DNA from 3 places in the Brevibacillus borstelensis genome. Region 3 is predicted to be linked to each of the others. Evidence: predicted binding sites of a transcription regulator. Region 3 holds the regulator's gene; each other region holds the start of a gene.

Region 1 (6,116 bases), 250 kb from region 3:
ATGCTTCCCAACTGTTCTTCAGCGCCTGGTGAGCTACTCTCCGCTGTTTTTTTACTGTCAGCGGATCGTTGACATAGGCGTAAGTCTCATCGTATCCGACCAGCAGTACGGCATGCTCGTCAAAAGGAACCACGATCTGTTTGCCGTCGCTGTCCCAGTACTCCCACTCAGTCGGCGGCGTAAAGTCTCCGGTCGCCCATATGACTACGGGATACCCTGCGGCTACACTGTCCAGCAGCGTCTCGTAGCTTTCTCCAGTCAGATTGACCGTCCGCTCCCCCATATAATGCCGAAGCAGTTCCTCCAGCGGTTTATTGTAGACGGCAAAGCCTTTTTTCTTTCCTGTCATATCCCCGACAAAACCTTCAGCCGGATCCCCCCATTTTTTGATATCGCCATTTTGCTGAACGATCCGTTCCGGGTCCTTTTTAACTTGCCGGGCCAGTGTCATTTTATCTACGGAATGACCGGCATGCTGCAGCAGCATCGCCAAGCTCGTCACCTCGCAGCCGTTCTTTAATTCCGGATTTTGCGCGATAACGGGAATATCCAGCATCGCTTGAGCGGGTCTGGCTGTATTTGTATGCAAGGCCAGCCGCGGTGCCGGAATCGCTGATTGTTCGCTGCTTGGGTGCTTGCTGCTTAGTCGCTCGCTGCTTGGAACAGGCTGGGATTGTTCGGTTTGCGGCGCTGCTGCACCGCATCCCGTCAGCAAAACTCCCCATGCCGTCAGAGTGGCAATGGCCGTTTGTCTCACGGAATTGATCCCCTTCGATTTTATCCACAGGATGCCCTGGAGTCGTGCAGTCCATGTACAGACTCTCTCAGGAGATCGCTTCCAGCTCTACCGCAAGCAGGCTGGAAAAGGGAATCCAGACGGTCTTCTTATCCGTGTGCAGCTTTATCTTTTTTAATGCCTGATCGACGTGGGCGATTTTCCCCGCCAAACCGCAAGCACTTTTTCCATCGTAATACGTCAGCACGACACCCTGACCTGTTTGCAGTGCCTCCCAGATACGCCCGCTTATTTCAGCCATCTGCTCCTCGTCGAGCCCAGGCGGCACATAACGAAGCTCTTCCGCTTTGATCCTGATGTACATCTCACGGTGCTCCGGCAGCACAAAACGGCTTGCCACAAACAAATTATCCCGTTTGGAAACGCGCTTTTCCCTCATGTCCTTCTCTCCTCTTTGCTGACTGCGCCTTGTTCTTCCTCTCGCCTCTGAAACATTGCTCGCGGTTCATCCGCAAAGGATTTCGGCCTTGCCGTCATCCAGGAGCGGGCCAATTCCTGACACTCGGAGCGAAGCACTTCGATGGAATAGACCGCTTCCCTGACATATCCGCGATGTCGGTACTGTACCACATAGGTGCCATCCTGCCGGGTCGCCGTCAGCAAAATGCAGCCCATCTGCCGAAGCCGGCGCCGCAACTGATGATGCTCCCGCTCTGCCCAGCGGGACAGCTCCTGAAAAAACCAGTCGTACGAAATTTTGAAGGGAACGGTCCGCCCCTTTCCCATATCGACCATCGCAACCCGAAACAACAGGCCAAACAACACGTACAAGCGGACCAGTTCTTGCTCTTCCTCAGCGTCCTGCCTCTCCGTCATTTATAGTGCCCCCCGATCTTGCGAGCACGCTCACGAGCCTGCCCGGCTCCCGACATGGAAGCGGCACGCAAAATCGCATCCGCTCCGTAGCGATTGCGGATATCGTCTACAGCTCGGGCAAGTGAACGCTGCTTCTGAGTATCGGTAAAGAGGTTGAGCTGAACCACGTTGTCAGGCACCAGCTGCTCCAGACTGACGCCGACGCTGCGAACAGGGGTTTCCTGCCAGTGCCGGTCAAACAGGCGGCAGACAGCTTCGTAAAGCGTCATCGCGTCATTGGTCGGCTCCGGCAGCTTGAGCTGACGTCCAAATCCTGTCGGCACGTCAAAGTCGGCTCCCCGGCATCCAACCGATACCACCCAGCCCATCAGCTCTTTGCTGCGGGCCCTGCGGCATACCTCTTCACACAGCTCAAGCAGCACCACCTTGATGTCAGTAGCTGTATGGTAGTCGCGCGGCAGCGTCATGTGGTGACCGATCCCCTTCTGGGTATCATGCGTACGAGGCGAAACGGGCGAGTCATCCATGCCGTGCGCCGTACGCCACAGCACCTCCCCATTGACGCCCCAGCGCCGGGTCAACACAGCGGGCGAGAGCTGCGCCAGCTGCCCGATCTGGTATACGCCCATGCGATGAAAATGCCGTTTCATCCGCGAGCCTACTCCAAACAATTTTTCAATCGGCAGCTTCCAGAGCGTCTCTGCAAGCTCCTCCCGCTTCAGCCAGAAAATGCCTTCCTCCCGCTTCTTGGCGAAATTGTCGCACGCCATTTTGGCCAGCACCTTGTTTTCTCCAATACCGACCCGTGAATGTACTCCTGTTTCCAAGCGGATGCGCCGCTGGATCTCCTCTGCGATTTTCCACGGACCTCCAAACAGCCGGACACTTCCCGTCACATCCAAAAACTGCTCGTCGATGGAATACGGCTCCACCAGATCGGTAAACGACTCGAATATGCGAGTAATTTGTACAGCCACACGGATATAGGTCTCCATCCTCGGGCGAACCACGACCAGATGGCGGCACTTTTGCTGAGCCTGCCACAAGGCTTCTGCCGTGGTGACGCCGTACGACTTGGCAATCGGGCAAGCAGCGAGGACCACCCCGCTTCTTCGTTCGGGATCGCCTGCTACGACGATCGGTTTGTCGCGCAGCTTCGGCTGAGCCGCTTTTTCGATACTGGCATAAAAGCTCTGCATGTCAGCGAGAAAAATAATCCGTTTGTTGTCATGAGCCATTACAACCATCCCCTGAATAGGAACAAACGTTCCCGTTTCATTTCTGTTCTTATTATAGCAAACAGATGTTCGCTTTTATACCATGTACTTTTAAAAAAGGGCTGGAAATTGAAGGAAGTCGCCTGACAGGAGAGAAATTAGTAAGCATCAAAAGCGAAGGAACCGGTGGAGCGCCCGGATGGACATCCCGTAACGAGCAGCAAGCCGGATCAGGAGCTTCACGAGCAGAAAGGAGAAAAGGATGGACATTCGTCTGCGTCCCACTGCATTGGCAGATATACCGTATGTATACGAAACCGAACAGATGGAGGAAAACCGCGCTTACATCCTGCCGTGGGAGAGCACGCGGCATGAGCAGTCTCTCGCAAACCCGGATATCCGCCATTTGATTGTAGAAGATGCGAAGAAGGGGAACAGCGTGGGATACGTGATCCTGGCCGGACTGGCCAATCCGCACGCGAGTATCGAATTCATGCGGATTACCATCTCCGAAAAAAGAAAAGGATACGGGCGCAAGGTGCTGCAGGAGATCAAAAGGCTGGCTTTTGACGAGTGGGGGGCCAACCGCCTCTGGCTGGACGTCAAGGAGGAAAATCGACGAGCGCTTCAGCTCTACCTGTCGGAAGGCTTTATCATGGAGGGAAAATTGCGGGAGTGTCTCAAAACGAACGATCGGTACGAATCGCTGATTGTCCTCTCCATGCTGGCACGCGAGTACAAAAGCTGGACGCAAACTTGACTGAACGGAGTTATACGCCAAAAGCAAAGATAATGGTGCAAAAGATGAAGGTGCAAGGAAACGCAAGCCGGGAAGAAAAGGAAAGTGGAGACTCTCGTGCTTGCAAAATGCTTGCCGGGTGGTGGAATTAGCGAATATAGCACCATCCGCTAATTCCACTTGCCGACCGTTTTTCTCGTCTTGCAGAATTCAAGCTGGTCTTCACATAAGAGGTGCGCTGTCTACCAAACTGTCTCCATCTGGGAAAGGCTTTCCTGCTCAGTGCGGCTGAAGGTCGCCGCTGCTCAGCAAGTACAGCCACTGACCGTCAGCGCTTGCACCGATAAAGCTGATTCCGAAGGAGAGGTCTGTGATCAACGTGTCCGTCTTTCGCTGGTCAGCGTCAAAAGCCATAATGTCCATCGCGACCGCGTGCCCTTCCGCGTTCTCTTTATGTCTCGCAAACAAATACCGGTGACTGTTTGGGAGCCACAACCCTTCTCCCTGGAAATCCATCAGGTGCTCCTTTCCTTTAAACAGCCCCGCATTCCAATACATCTGATACATCCCGTCATCGGTTTGCGTATAGCCAGCCCAAGCATCTCTCGGAACAGGCGGGTTCCACGCGCTGACCTTTTCCGTCTTCCAGTCATAGCGGTAACGCAATTGGTCGAAGGAACTACGGCTCTGCCGCATCGCAAAAGTGAACTGCCGCCCGTCATCATCAAAGGAAATGGGGATGACATCTCCGTACATTTCATCGATAGGCACAAAGCCTTTCAGCGCACCGGTCAACCGCTGCTTTTCTCCGGTTTCCAGATTCAGCAGCAGCAGGTCCAGATTTTGCTCCTGGTCTTTGGGCCCTACAGCCATGATCAGCTTTTTTCGGTCATGGCTAAAGTCGGCTCCGTGAACGAATTCCCCTATCTCGACGGGAACCGCAGTTTCACTGACAGGCATGTTTTGCCCCTCTTGCGGTGCCGCATAAAAAAAGCCGCGCCGGTCGGCAACAAATGCGCCTTCCCCCCGGTAACTGGTGGTCAGCTCCACTGGATAGCGAGTCAGCTCGTTCGTCTGCCTGTCATAGATCCCGTACAGGAGGGGATGCCGCGCGTCGCATTCGCAATATTCCGTATACCGCCTCAAGAGCAGATATCGCTGCTCAGGGTCGAGAAAAGAGTCGCTATGATACGAGCCGGGATACCCGCTGATCTGCTCCCGCACCTTTCCATCCAGGCTCACCTTCCACAATTGGTTGGGAGCAAGAACAACAGCCAGGAAGCCAGGGGGTTCCGACAGAACATGGCCGCTGGCGGTGCGTGCGCCTTTTACATCCAATACATACTCCTTTATTCCGTCTTCCGGCTGTACTCTCGTCCTGGGTGTCGCCCGGAGGTGAAGCTGTTTATCATGGACCCAACGGAACTCCAGGTCGGGCTCGATAAACCATTCCTCGGCAGACGCCTTCTCTTTTATCCGCGATTCAATCGCTTCTACCACACTGCTTCGGTCCATCGCCTGACGAAAGAACAACGTAAATGTCTGCGGTCCACTACCAACCGGAGTCCTGATCGGAGATTGCAGTACCGGCTCCTCATCCAGTCGGATCACAACATCTGCTTTCATCGATGCATAGTCAAACGGAATCTCTGCTGGATTCCACTCGGCGGAGGAAGGCGTTGGCGGATGCCCGGAGGAGGAATTCGGGGTTGTCCCCGGAGTTGTACTCCCAGGTGGCGCTTGTGATTCCGGCTGTTGATTTCCGCCGCTGCCGGATGGCGGTGTGCCTGTGCTTGCGGCAGGAACACATCCGGTTAAAAGCAATGTGCCTGCGAGAAGCAGCGCGAATGCCTGTAAGCGTTTCATCTGAACCATGATTTCGCTCCTTTGACTTCTTAACAATATTTCCCTGTAAGACGTAGGAAAGCGTGTTTCGTTTCAGCCATACGGCCGGGACTGGTGGGAATTACAGCGGAATTGGCTTGAGTTGGCAGCATCACAACTCATCTAGCATCACAACTCATCTTATGCTGTCCCGCTTGTTTGATCCTTCGATAAACAAAGTTCATTCCAACAAAAAACGCCCTTCCGAGTCCATTCACTCGAAAAGGCGCAGTCGTCTAGCTGCCTTCTGTCCGGGACGTTTTGGCTGACGACGATCAATCAAAGACGATCCCGTCCAAAACACCTTCCCGCTTCAGATAACTGCGAAGCCAGACGTATTCCTTGTTTTTCCAAAACTCTTCCTTCTCTACCAAAGCAGCCGTCTCCTGGCGAGCCACTTCCAATGCCTTGAAATCGCTCATCAGATCGGCCACCTTAAATTCAGGCAAGCCGCTTTGCTTTGTCCCGAAAAAGTCGCCGGGACCGCGCAGTTCCAAATCGCGGCGCGACAGTTCGAAACCGTCTGTCGTTTCGCACATAACGCGCATCCGCTCTTTTCCGATCTCCGATTTGGGATCGGCGATCAGCACGCAGTACGATTGCTCCGAGCCGCGGCCAACACGGCCTCTGAGCTGATGCAGTTGGGCAAGCCCAAACCGCTCCG
Region 2 (6,116 bases), 1.1 Mb from region 3:
CAGGTCCGTTGTGCCCGTTGGACGAATTTTAAACGAATGTTTGACAAAAGCGGGCAGCTGTTCTGCGGCTTCACGGCCTGTCGGCGGAGCGAGCATTTCCCCGTGGTGCTTCTGAAACACTTCATCGGCATTCTCCAGCTTCGTGCGGTGGATGTATATATCGTTCGTTACATACACAACAAACGGCTGTCGCGTGCCGCGTACAAAATCAATCCGGGCCAAACCGCCGAGGAAGAGGGACTGGCCATCGTTTAATTGATACACTTTTGGATTGATTCGAGAGGTCGGCGTAATTTTCCGCAAGTCTTGCGGTGTCACCATATGGCCGATCTGATCCCGGTTGATAATTCCTGGCGTATCGAAAATAGAACGGCCGTCCTCCAATGGAATCTCAATCTTGTCCAGTGTCGTCCCCGGAAACGGTGATGTCGTAATTTCCAGATCAGCCGATCCGTAATCGTGCAGAATGCGGTTGATCAACGTGGATTTGCCGACATTCGTCACACCGACGATGTAGACGTCCCGTCCCTTGCGCAGTTCCCCGATACGTCCCAAAAGCTCATCGATGTGCAATCCTTTTTGGGCACTTACCAATACGACATCGGCCGGCCTGAGTCCGCGTTCCTTGGCTTCGTGCTGCATCCAGTTGCGGACGCGATTCAAATTGATATTTTGGGGCAAAAGATCCACTTTGTTGCCCACCAGCAATATCGGGTTGTTCCCGACAAAACGAGGCAATCCCCGCAGCCAGGAGCCATGGAAATCAAAAATGTCGACAACCATGACGACGAGACTTTGCGTCGATCCGATCCCATCCAGGATTCGGAGAAAATCGTCATCTCCCATTCCTACAGGAGCTACTTCATTATAATGTTTAATCCGGAAACAGCGTTGGCAAATCACTGTCTCGCGCTTGAGCGCGGAAGCAGGAGCGTATCCCGGCCGCTTTTGATCCTCTGTCTGGATCGCGATGCCGCATCCTGCACATGTCCCCAAGCTTTGCTCCATCATGCTTTTGTCTTCCACGAAATCATTCCCTTTCTACGCATCCAATAAAGAGCCATACGCTCCATCCTGCGGTTGAACCGCGTCCAAAAACCATCCGTCTGGGCTACCGGAACGACGAGGATCGTATGAAATCCAAGCCGGTTGCCGCCCAGCACATCGGTAAACAACTGATCACCGATGACGACCGTCTCCTGAATCTTTACGTTCATCTCGGCAATCGCTTGCATAAATGCCCGGTTGGTCGGTTTGCGGGCCGCAGAGATAAATCGCACACCCAGAGGCGTGCAAAACTTGTCTACCCTCTCGCGGTTATTATTGGATACAACGGTTACCTGAATCCCTTCATCGCGCAAACGCTTCAACCATTGTTCCACTTCCGGCGTTGCATACGGCCTGTCCCACTCCACCAGAGTGTTGTCCAGATCCGTAATGACAGCCTTGATTTTCTTCTCCCGCAGTTGATCTATATCAATATGGTGGATCGACTCCACGTACTGATCTGGCATCAGCTTTTCAAGAAACACGGGGCACCTCCAAGCAGTGTGTACGAGAACCGCGATTTCGGCACCTACTATACCATAATCAGCCACTCCCTTGCAAAAGAAAAAGAAGAGGCCCGCGGCCCCTTCTCGTTTTGCTGCTGCGAATTGGTCAAACCCGGTTGTTGCGCCGTTTTTTTGCAAGAATGGTGACATCGGCCTGATTCGCCGCCAAAGCATTTCCCGTACGTGATTTTGCTGTTGCCGCCTGCGTGATTTTGACAACAATGACGGTATTCTTGCCCACTTTGTACGAGTACGTCCTGACATTGTTCCGTTGCATAGGTAAGCACCTCCTTCAGGAATAGATGTACCGGTACGAATCTACTTCCTACTCCTTACAGAGGGCCATTCGCCGCTCCCTTGACCTTGATGTGGAAAATGCTTGCATCCGCCTGGTTAATCGCTGCTGCATTTCCGAATTGGGATTTGGCTTTTGCAGCTTGCGCGATGAAAACCTTGCTTTTCCCTTTTTTCGGCCACTTTCCGAAGTTATATGCCGCTTTTGCCATGTCTCGTACCCCCTTTCAATCAAAGGATGGTACATACTATGGCGAACCTGTCTGACCCGAAGCCACGTTTCTCCCCTATCATTCGCGTATTTTGCTAGAAACTCAGGCTCTCGTTTCTCTTTGTATCAACCGCTGTACCTGCTCTTTCGGCTCCCAGCATTGAAATTGATAGGTAGGTTTGGTCTCGTAGGTGAGTCGAGAGCATCGATAGACAATGCCGCCTGCTTCCTTTTCCACGCGAAAGTGAACGCAGGTGGCGCAGCAATGAAACCGGTTTACGCCTGTCATTTTGTATTCTCCTCTCGACTGAACCTCACCATTGCATATTCCATGAAAACAGGCTGAGTTGCTCGTACCTTTCTTCATCGGGCGATGCAAAATTGGAAAAACCGACGCCGACCAGCCGGACACCCGGGCTATAATCAAAGGCATCCAGGAGTTCTTCCAACAGATCTCTCCATGCTGCACCGTACTCTTTTTTCCGCTGCTTGCTTCTGATCGTAAAATCAGCAAACTTGATTTTCAGCGTGATCGTCCGGGGGATGACACCCTCATCTTGTATATCCTGCTCAACCTCCTGCAAAAGCGAGAAGGCTACCGAGGCGATCTCGTCACGCTGGTACAAATCATAGGCGAGTGTCGTCTCCCTGCTTAAAGACTTGGGCGAGCGCTCTGTTACGATTTCCCTGTCGTCCTCTCCGCGTGCTCGAAAATACAAAGCATGACCAAGTTTCCCCAGCATATTCACAGCTTCCTCCAAGGAAAGCCGCCAAAAATCCTCAACCGTGCGAATTTCTTTTTTCGCAAGAAGCTCCTGCGTTTTTTTACCGACACCGTGCAGTGTTCCGATCGGCAAATTCCGGAGAACATCAAGCGATTGCTCGGGACGAATCACCACGAATGCATCCGGCTTCTTCAGATCACTGGCAATTTTGGCGAGTGACATATTATAGGAAAGACCGACACTGCAAGTAAGACCGGTTTCCCGGCGAATCCGCCGTTTGATCTCCTTGGCGATCGGAACGGCATTTTCATATCCGGATACGTCGAGATACGCTTCGTCGAGCCCAACTGTCTGATAGCGGTCCGTAAAGGAGGAAAAGATGGCACGAATCTCTGCCGACTTCTCCACGTACCGCTCGTAGCGGACAGGCAGAAAAATCCCCTGAGGACATTTTTTCCGCGCCAATGCGACCGGCATCGCCGAACGAACACCATATTTTCTGGCTTCATAGCTGCACGTCGAGACAACTCCCCGATTGCTCATGCCGCCTACAATAACCGGCAGGCCGCGATATTCGGGCCTGTCGAGCTGTTCTACACTGGCAAAAAACGCATCGATATCGACATGTAAAATTTTTTTCATCGATATGACCACCAAACATACATTCTCATCCCTATTATCGCCGCTTCTTTGACCGGTTGCAAGCATGCGTTCCTTCCTGCCTTGCTCCCTTAATTGTCAGCGGTTCGGTGTTAACGGGAGTAGCTTTGCTCGATCCGAGTGGCTTTTACTCTATCCGAACGGCGTTCCCTCTATCCTGGCTACTATTCGTGTTGTTCATTATCGCTGTGATCGTTTACGGGATATTGTTCACAACCTGGAGCAGTTCCGTTACTGCAGGATTTCCTTTTCTCGCATAGGCAATCATTCCGTGCTTATCAATGATGTATACAATCCGTTGTTGGAATAAAAATCCGAGAACCTTTCCTACCCCGTATGCTTTTCGTATGGCATGGTCCCCGTCGGCAATCAAGGGAAAATCGTATCCGAACTTGCCTGAAAAAGCCCGGTGGCTCGTCAGGTCGGCCGGATTGATTCCGATAACAACCGCATCAGCCGCTTCCAGATCACTGTACCGATCGCGGATCGCGCATAGCTGCTTTGTGCAGACAGGCGTGTCATCTCCCGGATAAAAAATGAGGACTATTTTTTTCTTTCCGATAAACGTTTGAAGGTCGATCCGCCCCTTTGTGCTCTCGGCAGCAAACAAAGGCGCTTTCGTTCCGACTGTCAGCATCGCGACACCCCCACTCCAGTATACCAGACAAAAAGGACCGCCCCCCATAAAATGGGAGAGCGGTCCTTTTTTACAGCGATTGCATTTTCAATTGCTTGCATTTGCCCACAAAGGCTTCCGCTATTTTCAGCATATTGTCATCATGGGCCCACATCCGCTCTGGATGCCATTGCAGCCCTACATGCAGCCCGTCGAGGCTCTCGATAGCCTCAATCACCCCGTCAGCCGCGACTCCTGTCGCCCGAAACCCGGGAGCTACGTCTTTCACCGCCTGATGGTGGGAAGTATTGACGAGAATCTCTGTTTTGCCCAGCGCCTCTGCGACGACGCCTGGTTGCAGTGTCACTTTGTGCGCTCCGTATTGGCGGGAACCTTTTTGAGCGTGCTGGAACGCGCCCGGCACCTGACTCGGAATATCCTGTATCAAAGTTCCGCCTGCGGCCACATTGAGAATCTGCATGCCGCGGCAAATACCGAGGATAGGCTTTTTCATTTCCAGCGCCAGTCTGATCACTTCCAGCTCTGCCAGGTCCCTCTCGTACTCTACCTCACCCAAACCTTGCAACGGCTCTTCCCCGTACAAATGCGGTGCCGGATCATCTCCACCCGTCAGGATCAAACCGTCCAGCGATTCAATCATGGCCCGAAAAGGAGCATCCTTCACTGTCAAGAGCGGAAAAATGTACGGAACGCCGCCAGTACGGGCTACGCCGTCCACATATCCGGAGCCGACATAGAAATACTGATCAAGGTTGTTGTTTGGAAAGAACATCTTGGTACATGCCACGCCAATAATCGGTTGCACGAAAGTCACTCCCTGCTATTTCTTTTCATTCGATGCGTATTTGAAGTCGATGAAGCCCAATGCGTCAATGACGACATCTTTTACACTGTCCTGCTTTACCCATGTGTACGTGAAGTAGTAGATCGGCAAGGCGGGCATTTCATCCATTACAATGGCATCGGCCCTCTTCAGGCTCACGTTGCGTTTGGCTTCGTCTCCTTCTGTGGCGGACTTAGCCAGCATATCAAGGAACTCCTTGTGTTCCCATTTGGACGTGTTCAGACCGCCTTTGAACACTTCCAGGAAGTTGATCGGATCGTTAAAGTCGCCAATCCAGCTCGCCCGGCCGATATCGAAGTTGCCCGCTTTCATCTGTTCACGGTGAACCTTGTTCTCTTTGTTTACCAGCTTCACTTCGATGCCGAACGCTTTTCTCCACTGATCCTGAATAACCGTCGCAATGCGTTGGTTCACTTCTGTCGTATTGTAGGCGAGGGTCAACTCAGGCAGCTCGCTGATACCGAGCTCCTTCATGCCCTGTGCCAACAGTTCTTTTGCCTTTTCAACATCGTTGTCCTTAAAGTAGCCTTCCGGTTTGAAGGCCATCGTCGGAGGCAGGATGCCCAGGGCAGGCGTGCTCTTGTACGGAACGACGCTGTCGGCAATTTCCTGGCGGTTAACGGCGTAAGCGAACGCCTGACGAATGTGCTTGTTGTTGAACGGAGGCTTCGTCGTGTTGAAGATGTACCAGTACGTTCCAGCGGTCGCCTGCGACTGCATTTTGCCGGAGTCCTTCAAGGAATCGAGCGCGTCGAGCGGCAGGTCGCCCAGCGGAGAACCCGCCCAGTCGAGCTCGCCCTTTTCAAACATCGCCAGTTCGGTATTGGCGTCCTCGATCATGTTGACGGTCAGCTTGGACAGCTTCACACGATCTTTATCCCAATAGTTTTCATTTTTTTCCAATTCGATCAAAGATTTGTGCTCCCACTTCTTGAGGACGAACGGCCCATTCCCTATGTAGGTTTCAGGTTTTGCCGCCCAATCCTTGTTGCCCTCGACAACTTTTTTGTTTACAGGAAAGTAGGTGACGGAGGCCACAAGCTGCGGGAAAAACGGAGCCGGGTTTTCCAGGGTGACTACCAATGTTTTCTCATCCGCAGCTTTGACGCCAACATCCTCCGCTTTTGCCTTTTTGGCATTGTACGCCTCGCCGTTTTTCAGGTAGTACATCTGATAGGCGTAACCGGATGCT
Region 3 (6,116 bases):
CAGGTCTTGACGGAATCAAGAACAAGCTTGAGCTGCCGCCGGCTGTCGATCGCAATATCTACATCATGAACGAGGCTGAGCGTGAAGCAGCGGGCATCGCCAGCTTGCCGGCTACCTTGAAGGACGCGATCGAATGCCTGAAGGCCGATCCGGTCATCTGCGAAGCGCTTGGCGAACACGCACTGATGCACTTCGTTGACGCGAAGGAAATCGAGTGGGATATGTTCCGCACCCGTGTAACGGAGTGGGAGCGCGAGCAGTATATGAATACGTATTAATATTTAGGGGAAAGAGTACTTGTATTTCTTTGGACCCTAAAAAGAAACAAAACTTGTTTAGTTTAATTTTAACTAGGTTTCAGCTTTATAAGTTAGATACGCCTTAAAGTAGATGGGAAACTTGCTTTCCTATTAACTTTAAGGCTTTTTTTATGAATTTATTTGACTAAAGTTGGATGGGATGCTGCTAATAAAGATTAACCCCCTTTACAATGCAAAATTTAGAACAAAATACCTAAAATATGTTTACAGATGTGTATATTAATGGTTAAATAAAAAATTATTAACATATTATTTGATGGTTGGGTTTAATGAAATGCGGACTTAATCCAGCGTATGCACACTAACTCGGGTTTTTACAAAAATGATCATTTCTTTTCTGAAGTCCGTTTAAGAAATGATTATTGATAATAACGAGGTGATATTATTAAAAAAATTGCGATTTCCATTGTGTTGTCGACAATGATGATGATTTGGGTTTTTATTTTTATGATCTCAGATCTAATTCAACAATTGGATTTTGGGCCAAACAAAATTGTAATTACTGATTATCGAGTTCCAGGATTCTTTGAACCCGTTTGGCTTCCCATTTATGTTGGATTCGTGTACATTTTATATCAGTCTCTTAAAAAAAAATCATGATTTGCCGTCTTCAACTGAAATCTAACCAATAAAAGGTAAAACGACAAATCTAGCAATCCAAAAAAGATGACTTCCGAAGTATCCAGAAGTCATCTTAATTTTATGCCCGCATAAGGACACACAAGTTGTCTGAGTTTACCATTATTCGTATTTCCGGTTTACGGCCGGCGTTTAGGTCGGTTTATTTGCCATCACTTGCTTAAGCTGTTCATTCGAATATCTTTCCAATTCAAGTAAAGCCTGATAAGGATCATCTCCGACAATCCCGTAATACAGAGCGAAAGCAGGCTCCGTTTTCAGCCCCCGTTCTTTCAAAGCCCGAATCTCTTTTGCTGCTTCTTGCCCAGACAGCTGGAGCAGCCGTGCTTCGATCATCATATGCCGGTAGGCGTTTTGCTCTGTGACAGGAATCGGTTGAGCAAAACACTCCAATTGAAAACCGCGATACCAAAAGGAAGCAGTCGCCGTAGGGATGTTGCGGATTTCTCGGCGGTCTTGTGTGAAACGGTCCAAATGCCCGTATTTTTCTTTCAACACATGGCCAAACCGATCCAGGTCGGCTGTCGTACAGATCAAATCAAGATCGCTGTCCTCAACATCAATATCGAGGGGGATCGTTCCGCACAGAACCGGTTGATACTCTTTGAGCCCATCAAAGATTCCCAAGCTGTCGAGGACTGCCCAGGCTTCCCGCTGCCGAGGGGTTCCTTTTTTCAGGTAGGAAGGGTCAAACCAATCTCGCTTCGTTTGAGAATGCATAGCCATTTTCTGTCCTTTCAGATTATCTTTCTTTTATTTGCAACTCTGCAGGGGAACAATGAGGGACGAGACCATCTATGTTCCGATTCGACGTTTGGCTTTACGACTCGCAGAAGAACCGAGTATATACAGGTTTCTGTCAAAATGTAGCGAGTCGATGGAAACGAAAACCGCACTTTATCGTATACCCTATACAGAAGGGAGTGTCAATGGATGGAGATCTTGTTGTGGATCGTGATAGCGGCCTTGTTTATCCTCAGTATTGCCGGAATCTTTTTGCCGGTCATTCCTGATACGATTTTATTGTGGGGCGGATTCTTGCTGTATCACTTTTTTATTGCTGATCCGGGTGCCGGACTTCCGGCCTCCTTCTGGTGGGGAATGGCGGTCTTAAGTGTTCTTCTCTACGGTGCGGATTTACTCACCAACATGTACTTTGTCAAGAAGTACGGGGGCTCCAAAGCGTCATCGTGGGCAGCTGCACTGGGGATTTTGCTCGGGGTGATTTTGTTCCCCCCATTTGGCATGCTGATCATGCCGTTCGTGCTGGTCGTTCTGGTGGAAATGCTGATCCAAAAGCAGCCGTTTGAACGGGCTGTTAAAGCGGGAGTGGGTTCGCTCATCGGTTTTTTGGGCAGTGTGGTCGTAAAAGTTGTTCTTCAGGTAGTGATGATCATCTGGTTCTTTGTCGCACTGTAAGTGGGATTCGTAGGAGAAGGACCGATCAAAGAATCGAAGGGAATGAAAAGAAGAGGCGTCCGCGAGGCAATCGCGAACGCCTTTTTTGCTGTCAGGGTGGAAAAGGAAAGCTTGTCGTAGTCGATTTGCGTTTTTCAAAGAGTCCGCCATAAGGCATGGCTCATCCAAGCAACGAAATCTCTTATTCTAGTGAATCAAGCGGTACACGCCAATCACTTTCCCCAGAATCGTTACAGAATCCAGAATAATCGGCTCCAATGTCGCGTTTTCAGGCTGCAGCCGGAAATGGTTCTTTTCCTTGAAGAAACGCTTCACGGTTGCCTCGTCCTCTTCAGTCATGGCGACGACGATATCACCGTTATTGGCCACATTCTGCTGGCGAACGATCACGTAGTCTCCATCCAGGATGCCAGCCTCGATCATACTGTCTCCGGACACGCGCAGCATGTACACCTTGTCCGATGTCACGATGCTGTCAGGGAGTGGGAAGTAATCCTCCACCTGCTCGACAGCAGTGATCGGCTGACCCGCAGTCACCTTTCCGATCACCGGTACGCGTACAACAGATACGTCAAAGTCGTCTTGAAAGCGCTCCTCTTCTTTCAGCAGCTCAATCGCGCGGGGCTTGGTAGGATCGCGGCGGATGAGCCCCTTTTTTTCCAACCTGGCCAGATGGCCGTGAACAGTTGAACTGGATGCCAGACCGACAGCCTCCCCGATTTCACGGACAGATGGGGGATAACCCTTGTCCCTTACTTCTTTGCGGATGAAATCGATGATGGCTTGCTGTCTATTGGATAGCTTGGACATAGACCACACCTCTATCTTCTCGAACATGTTTTCTATATTATACCATGGGATCCTGCGTTCGACAAACATAAGTTCGTTTTTTTCTTGACATGAACAAGTGTTCGCATTATGATGAGAACAAGAAGATAGAACGTACGTTTGCAGGGGGATGAAATAATGAGTACAATGACTGTATCTAATCGCTTCGCCAAAGAAGAAAGAAAAACTGCTCGTTTTGGCATTACGCGTGGACAGGCCATTCTGTTTTTTGCCGCTTTCACTCTCTTTTTTTACACTTTGACAGAACTAGTGTTCGCTTCTGGGGATCATACGGTACAACAAGCTCAAATGATCCAACCAGTAAAGGAAATCGTCGTCCAACCGGGAGACAGCTTGTGGGAGCTGGCGGTCACCTACAAGAGTGACCCGAAAATGGATGTTCGCGATATGGTATATGCGATTCAAAAATTGAACAAGCTGGAAAGTGCCATTATTTATCCAGGCCAATCGATTCAAATTCCTGTCGGGAATTGACAAGCTGCAGCTTTCCCTTGCTTCGTTGCCGAGATGTGATATAATAGAGCGGCATTCATTGAAAGCGAGGGGAAACGGCTTTGGTATCAGACGCGGAAATCAAACGGATCAACGAGTTGGCCAAAAAATCTCGTGAAGCCGGGTTGACTGAAGAGGAAAAACAGGAACAGAAAAAACTGCGGCAAAAATACATTGATGCTGTGAAAATGTCGCTTCGCTCCAATCTCGAATCGATCCGCTACGTGGAAGACCTCGAGGATAACAACCCCAAACACTAAAACGCACCATTTGACATAAAAAGAAGACATCCATGCTTTTTGCCAGGATGTCTTTTTGTTCCATACAAAAAAGGAGAGAAGGGGGGATTGCCATGATGGCATGGCTGGCTGTTGCCGTAGGAGGAGCCGTCGGTTCATTGCTACGCTATGGTCTCGGTCTCGCAATGAACCAACCCGGATTGCCGGCAGGGACATGGCTGGCCAATGTCTCCGGTTCTTTTCTCATCGGACTGCTCTATGCGTGGGGAAAGGAAAAAGGATTGATGTCTTTGGAGATGTACCTTCTGTTTACAACCGGGCTGATGGGGGGATTTACTACGTTCTCTACCTTTTCGCTTGAGGTGGTAAGCTTCATCGGAGATGGGCAGATCGGCAGAGGGCTGTTCTATGCAGGCGCCAGTGTTTTGGCCGGCCTTCTTGCTTGCGGTTCAGGGATCTGGATCGGCAGACAAGTGTGGTAAACAGGCAAGATATAGCGGGATAAGACGGGCAGGCGTCAACGAGAACAAAAGAGAGCCAATCCGGAAGCAACATCAAATCAAAGAAGAGGGCATTGGAAGGCTACGAGGAAACAAAGAAGAGCCCGTGCCCGGAAACCATGTGGAAATAAAACCGGACTTCTCCTTGCGATGCTGAACCTGACAATTTGGAAAGGAGGATATAAATGACTGTACAGCACCCGGACTACGAGCATGAACAGAAGAGACTCGATGAAACACGCTCTATTATCCAAAAGGAAGTGGACACTCTTCGGAAAGAGGTTAAAGAGATTACGGACGATTATGTGAAACAGGTCGTCAACTACAAAAAAGGAAAAGAGCTTCGCTACCTTGAGGACCAAGGACTGGAAAAGCCGTATTTTGGACGAGTGGACTTCCTGAAAGACGAGACATACGAGTTGGACAGCGTATACATAGGAAAGAGGGGCATCGTTCGGAGCGACACATTCGATTCAATTGTCGTTGACTGGCGTGCTCCCATTGCCAGTTTATATTACAGCGGCGAGAGCAAGGATGCGTACTTCCGCAGCGGCAGGGAGATTGTGCGAGGCGAAGTCCGCCTGAAGCGAAATTTTGCCATTGAGGACGGGAAGATTACAGGGATATACGATGGAGCGCTCAAAGAGACGATTCATCGCGAAGTTGGCCATCCGGATGAATTTTTGCAGGAAGGGTACATCGATGAGTTCCTGGCAGCCAACCTGAATCAGACGAACGACAGCAGATTGAAGGATATCGTAGCGACGATCCAGTCGGAGCAGAATGACATTATTTGAGCAGACAAGGATCGCCCGGTTGTCGTTCAAGGGGTGGCCGGAAGCGGCAAGACGACGATTGCGCTGCACCGGCTCTCCTATTTGATCTACAATTATCAGGACTCGATGATGTCAAAGAGGTTTATGGTTTTTGCACCAAACCGGTTGTTCCTTACGTACATTTCAGAGGTTCTTCCCGAATTGGGAGTGGATGACGTTCAGCAGGCGACATTCCTGGATTGGGCTTCCAAGCTGGTCAAGTCCATCCTTCCAAAAGGCTGGCGGATTCTGGACCCGCACAAGCCCCTTCAGTTGTTCTTTGAACAAGGACAGAGCGATGCCGAGCGTCGGACGGTGCTGCATCGTCTTCGGTTCAAGGGCTCGCTCGCTTTCCGGGATGTACTCCAGCAATATTTGCTGTTTGTAGCGGAAAACAGGGTAGCCTACAAAAAATTAAGCTTTGTCTACAACAGAACCAAACATGTTTTTACGATTCCGGGTGAGACCATCCGTCAGCTTTTTGCCGAACAATATGCCCATCTGCCATATCGTCGGCGAATGGAAGCCGTTCGAAAGCACGTTAAGCAGGACATCAATAAACAGTTGTTCGCCCATCTGCGAGAGAAGCGAATTGATCTGGATAAGCAAGCGTTGGCTAAATATGAGAAAATGATTGATCAGCTTCTGGACAAATACTTTTCCATTTTTCCTGAACTGGATGTCTTCTCGTCGTACCGCGAAATGTTGACCGACACAGCTTTATTGAAAGAGCTGACAAAAGGGGAAGTCAATGGCGAGGATATCGAGGATATTTGCCGGTCGTCTGCAGAGATATTCGAAGCGGAGCGGATCGAGCCAGAAGACGTTGCGCCGCTGATCTAT

The links. The regulator LexA, encoded in region 3, represses DNA repair genes until DNA is damaged. The targets are predictions, from matches to a motif close to CGAACATATGTTCG.
Region 1: V5G20_RS11640 (DNA polymerase IV) is a predicted target of LexA. The motif match lies at 2,909-2,922, and genes of this name have one in related genera.
Region 2: V5G20_RS18590 (DNA polymerase IV) is a predicted target of LexA. The motif match lies at 3,438-3,451, and genes of this name have one in related genera.

Annotation. Positions count from the first base shown of each region.
Region 1 is NZ_CP144922.1:2,483,112-2,489,227, reverse strand. Features, by position in the region: gene V5G20_RS11655 (C39 family peptidase) at 1-757, opposite strand, end outside; gene V5G20_RS11650 (YolD-like family protein) at 825-1,175, opposite strand; gene V5G20_RS11645 (hypothetical protein) at 1,172-1,612, opposite strand; gene V5G20_RS11640 (DNA polymerase IV) at 1,609-2,850, opposite strand; gene V5G20_RS11635 (GNAT family N-acetyltransferase) at 3,092-3,589, shown strand; gene V5G20_RS11630 (hypothetical protein) at 3,848-5,443, opposite strand; gene recG (ATP-dependent DNA helicase RecG) at 5,728-6,116, opposite strand, start outside.
Region 2 is NZ_CP144922.1:3,851,373-3,857,488, forward strand. Features, by position in the region: gene yqeH (ribosome biogenesis GTPase YqeH) at 1-1,011, opposite strand, end outside; gene V5G20_RS18570 (YqeG family HAD IIIA-type phosphatase) at 1,008-1,532, opposite strand; gene V5G20_RS18575 (hypothetical protein) at 1,660-1,830, opposite strand; gene V5G20_RS18580 (hypothetical protein) at 1,886-2,059, opposite strand; gene V5G20_RS18585 (hypothetical protein) at 2,162-2,347, opposite strand; gene V5G20_RS18590 (DNA polymerase IV) at 2,373-3,425, opposite strand; gene V5G20_RS18595 (peroxiredoxin) at 3,640-4,080, opposite strand; gene V5G20_RS18600 (gamma-glutamyl-gamma-aminobutyrate hydrolase family protein) at 4,151-4,885, opposite strand; gene V5G20_RS18605 (peptide ABC transporter substrate-binding protein) at 4,901-6,116, opposite strand, start outside.
Region 3 is NZ_CP144922.1:2,734,193-2,740,308, forward strand. Features, by position in the region: gene glnA (type I glutamate--ammonia ligase) at 1-278, shown strand, start outside; gene V5G20_RS12845 (DUF4269 domain-containing protein) at 1,092-1,685, opposite strand; gene V5G20_RS12850 (DUF456 domain-containing protein) at 1,893-2,378, shown strand; gene lexA (transcriptional repressor LexA) at 2,565-3,188, opposite strand; gene yneA (cell division suppressor protein YneA) at 3,345-3,701, shown strand; gene V5G20_RS12865 (DUF896 domain-containing protein) at 3,782-3,979, shown strand; gene crcB (fluoride efflux transporter CrcB) at 4,072-4,440, shown strand; partial or broken gene V5G20_RS12875 (HelD family protein) at 4,644-6,116, shown strand, end outside.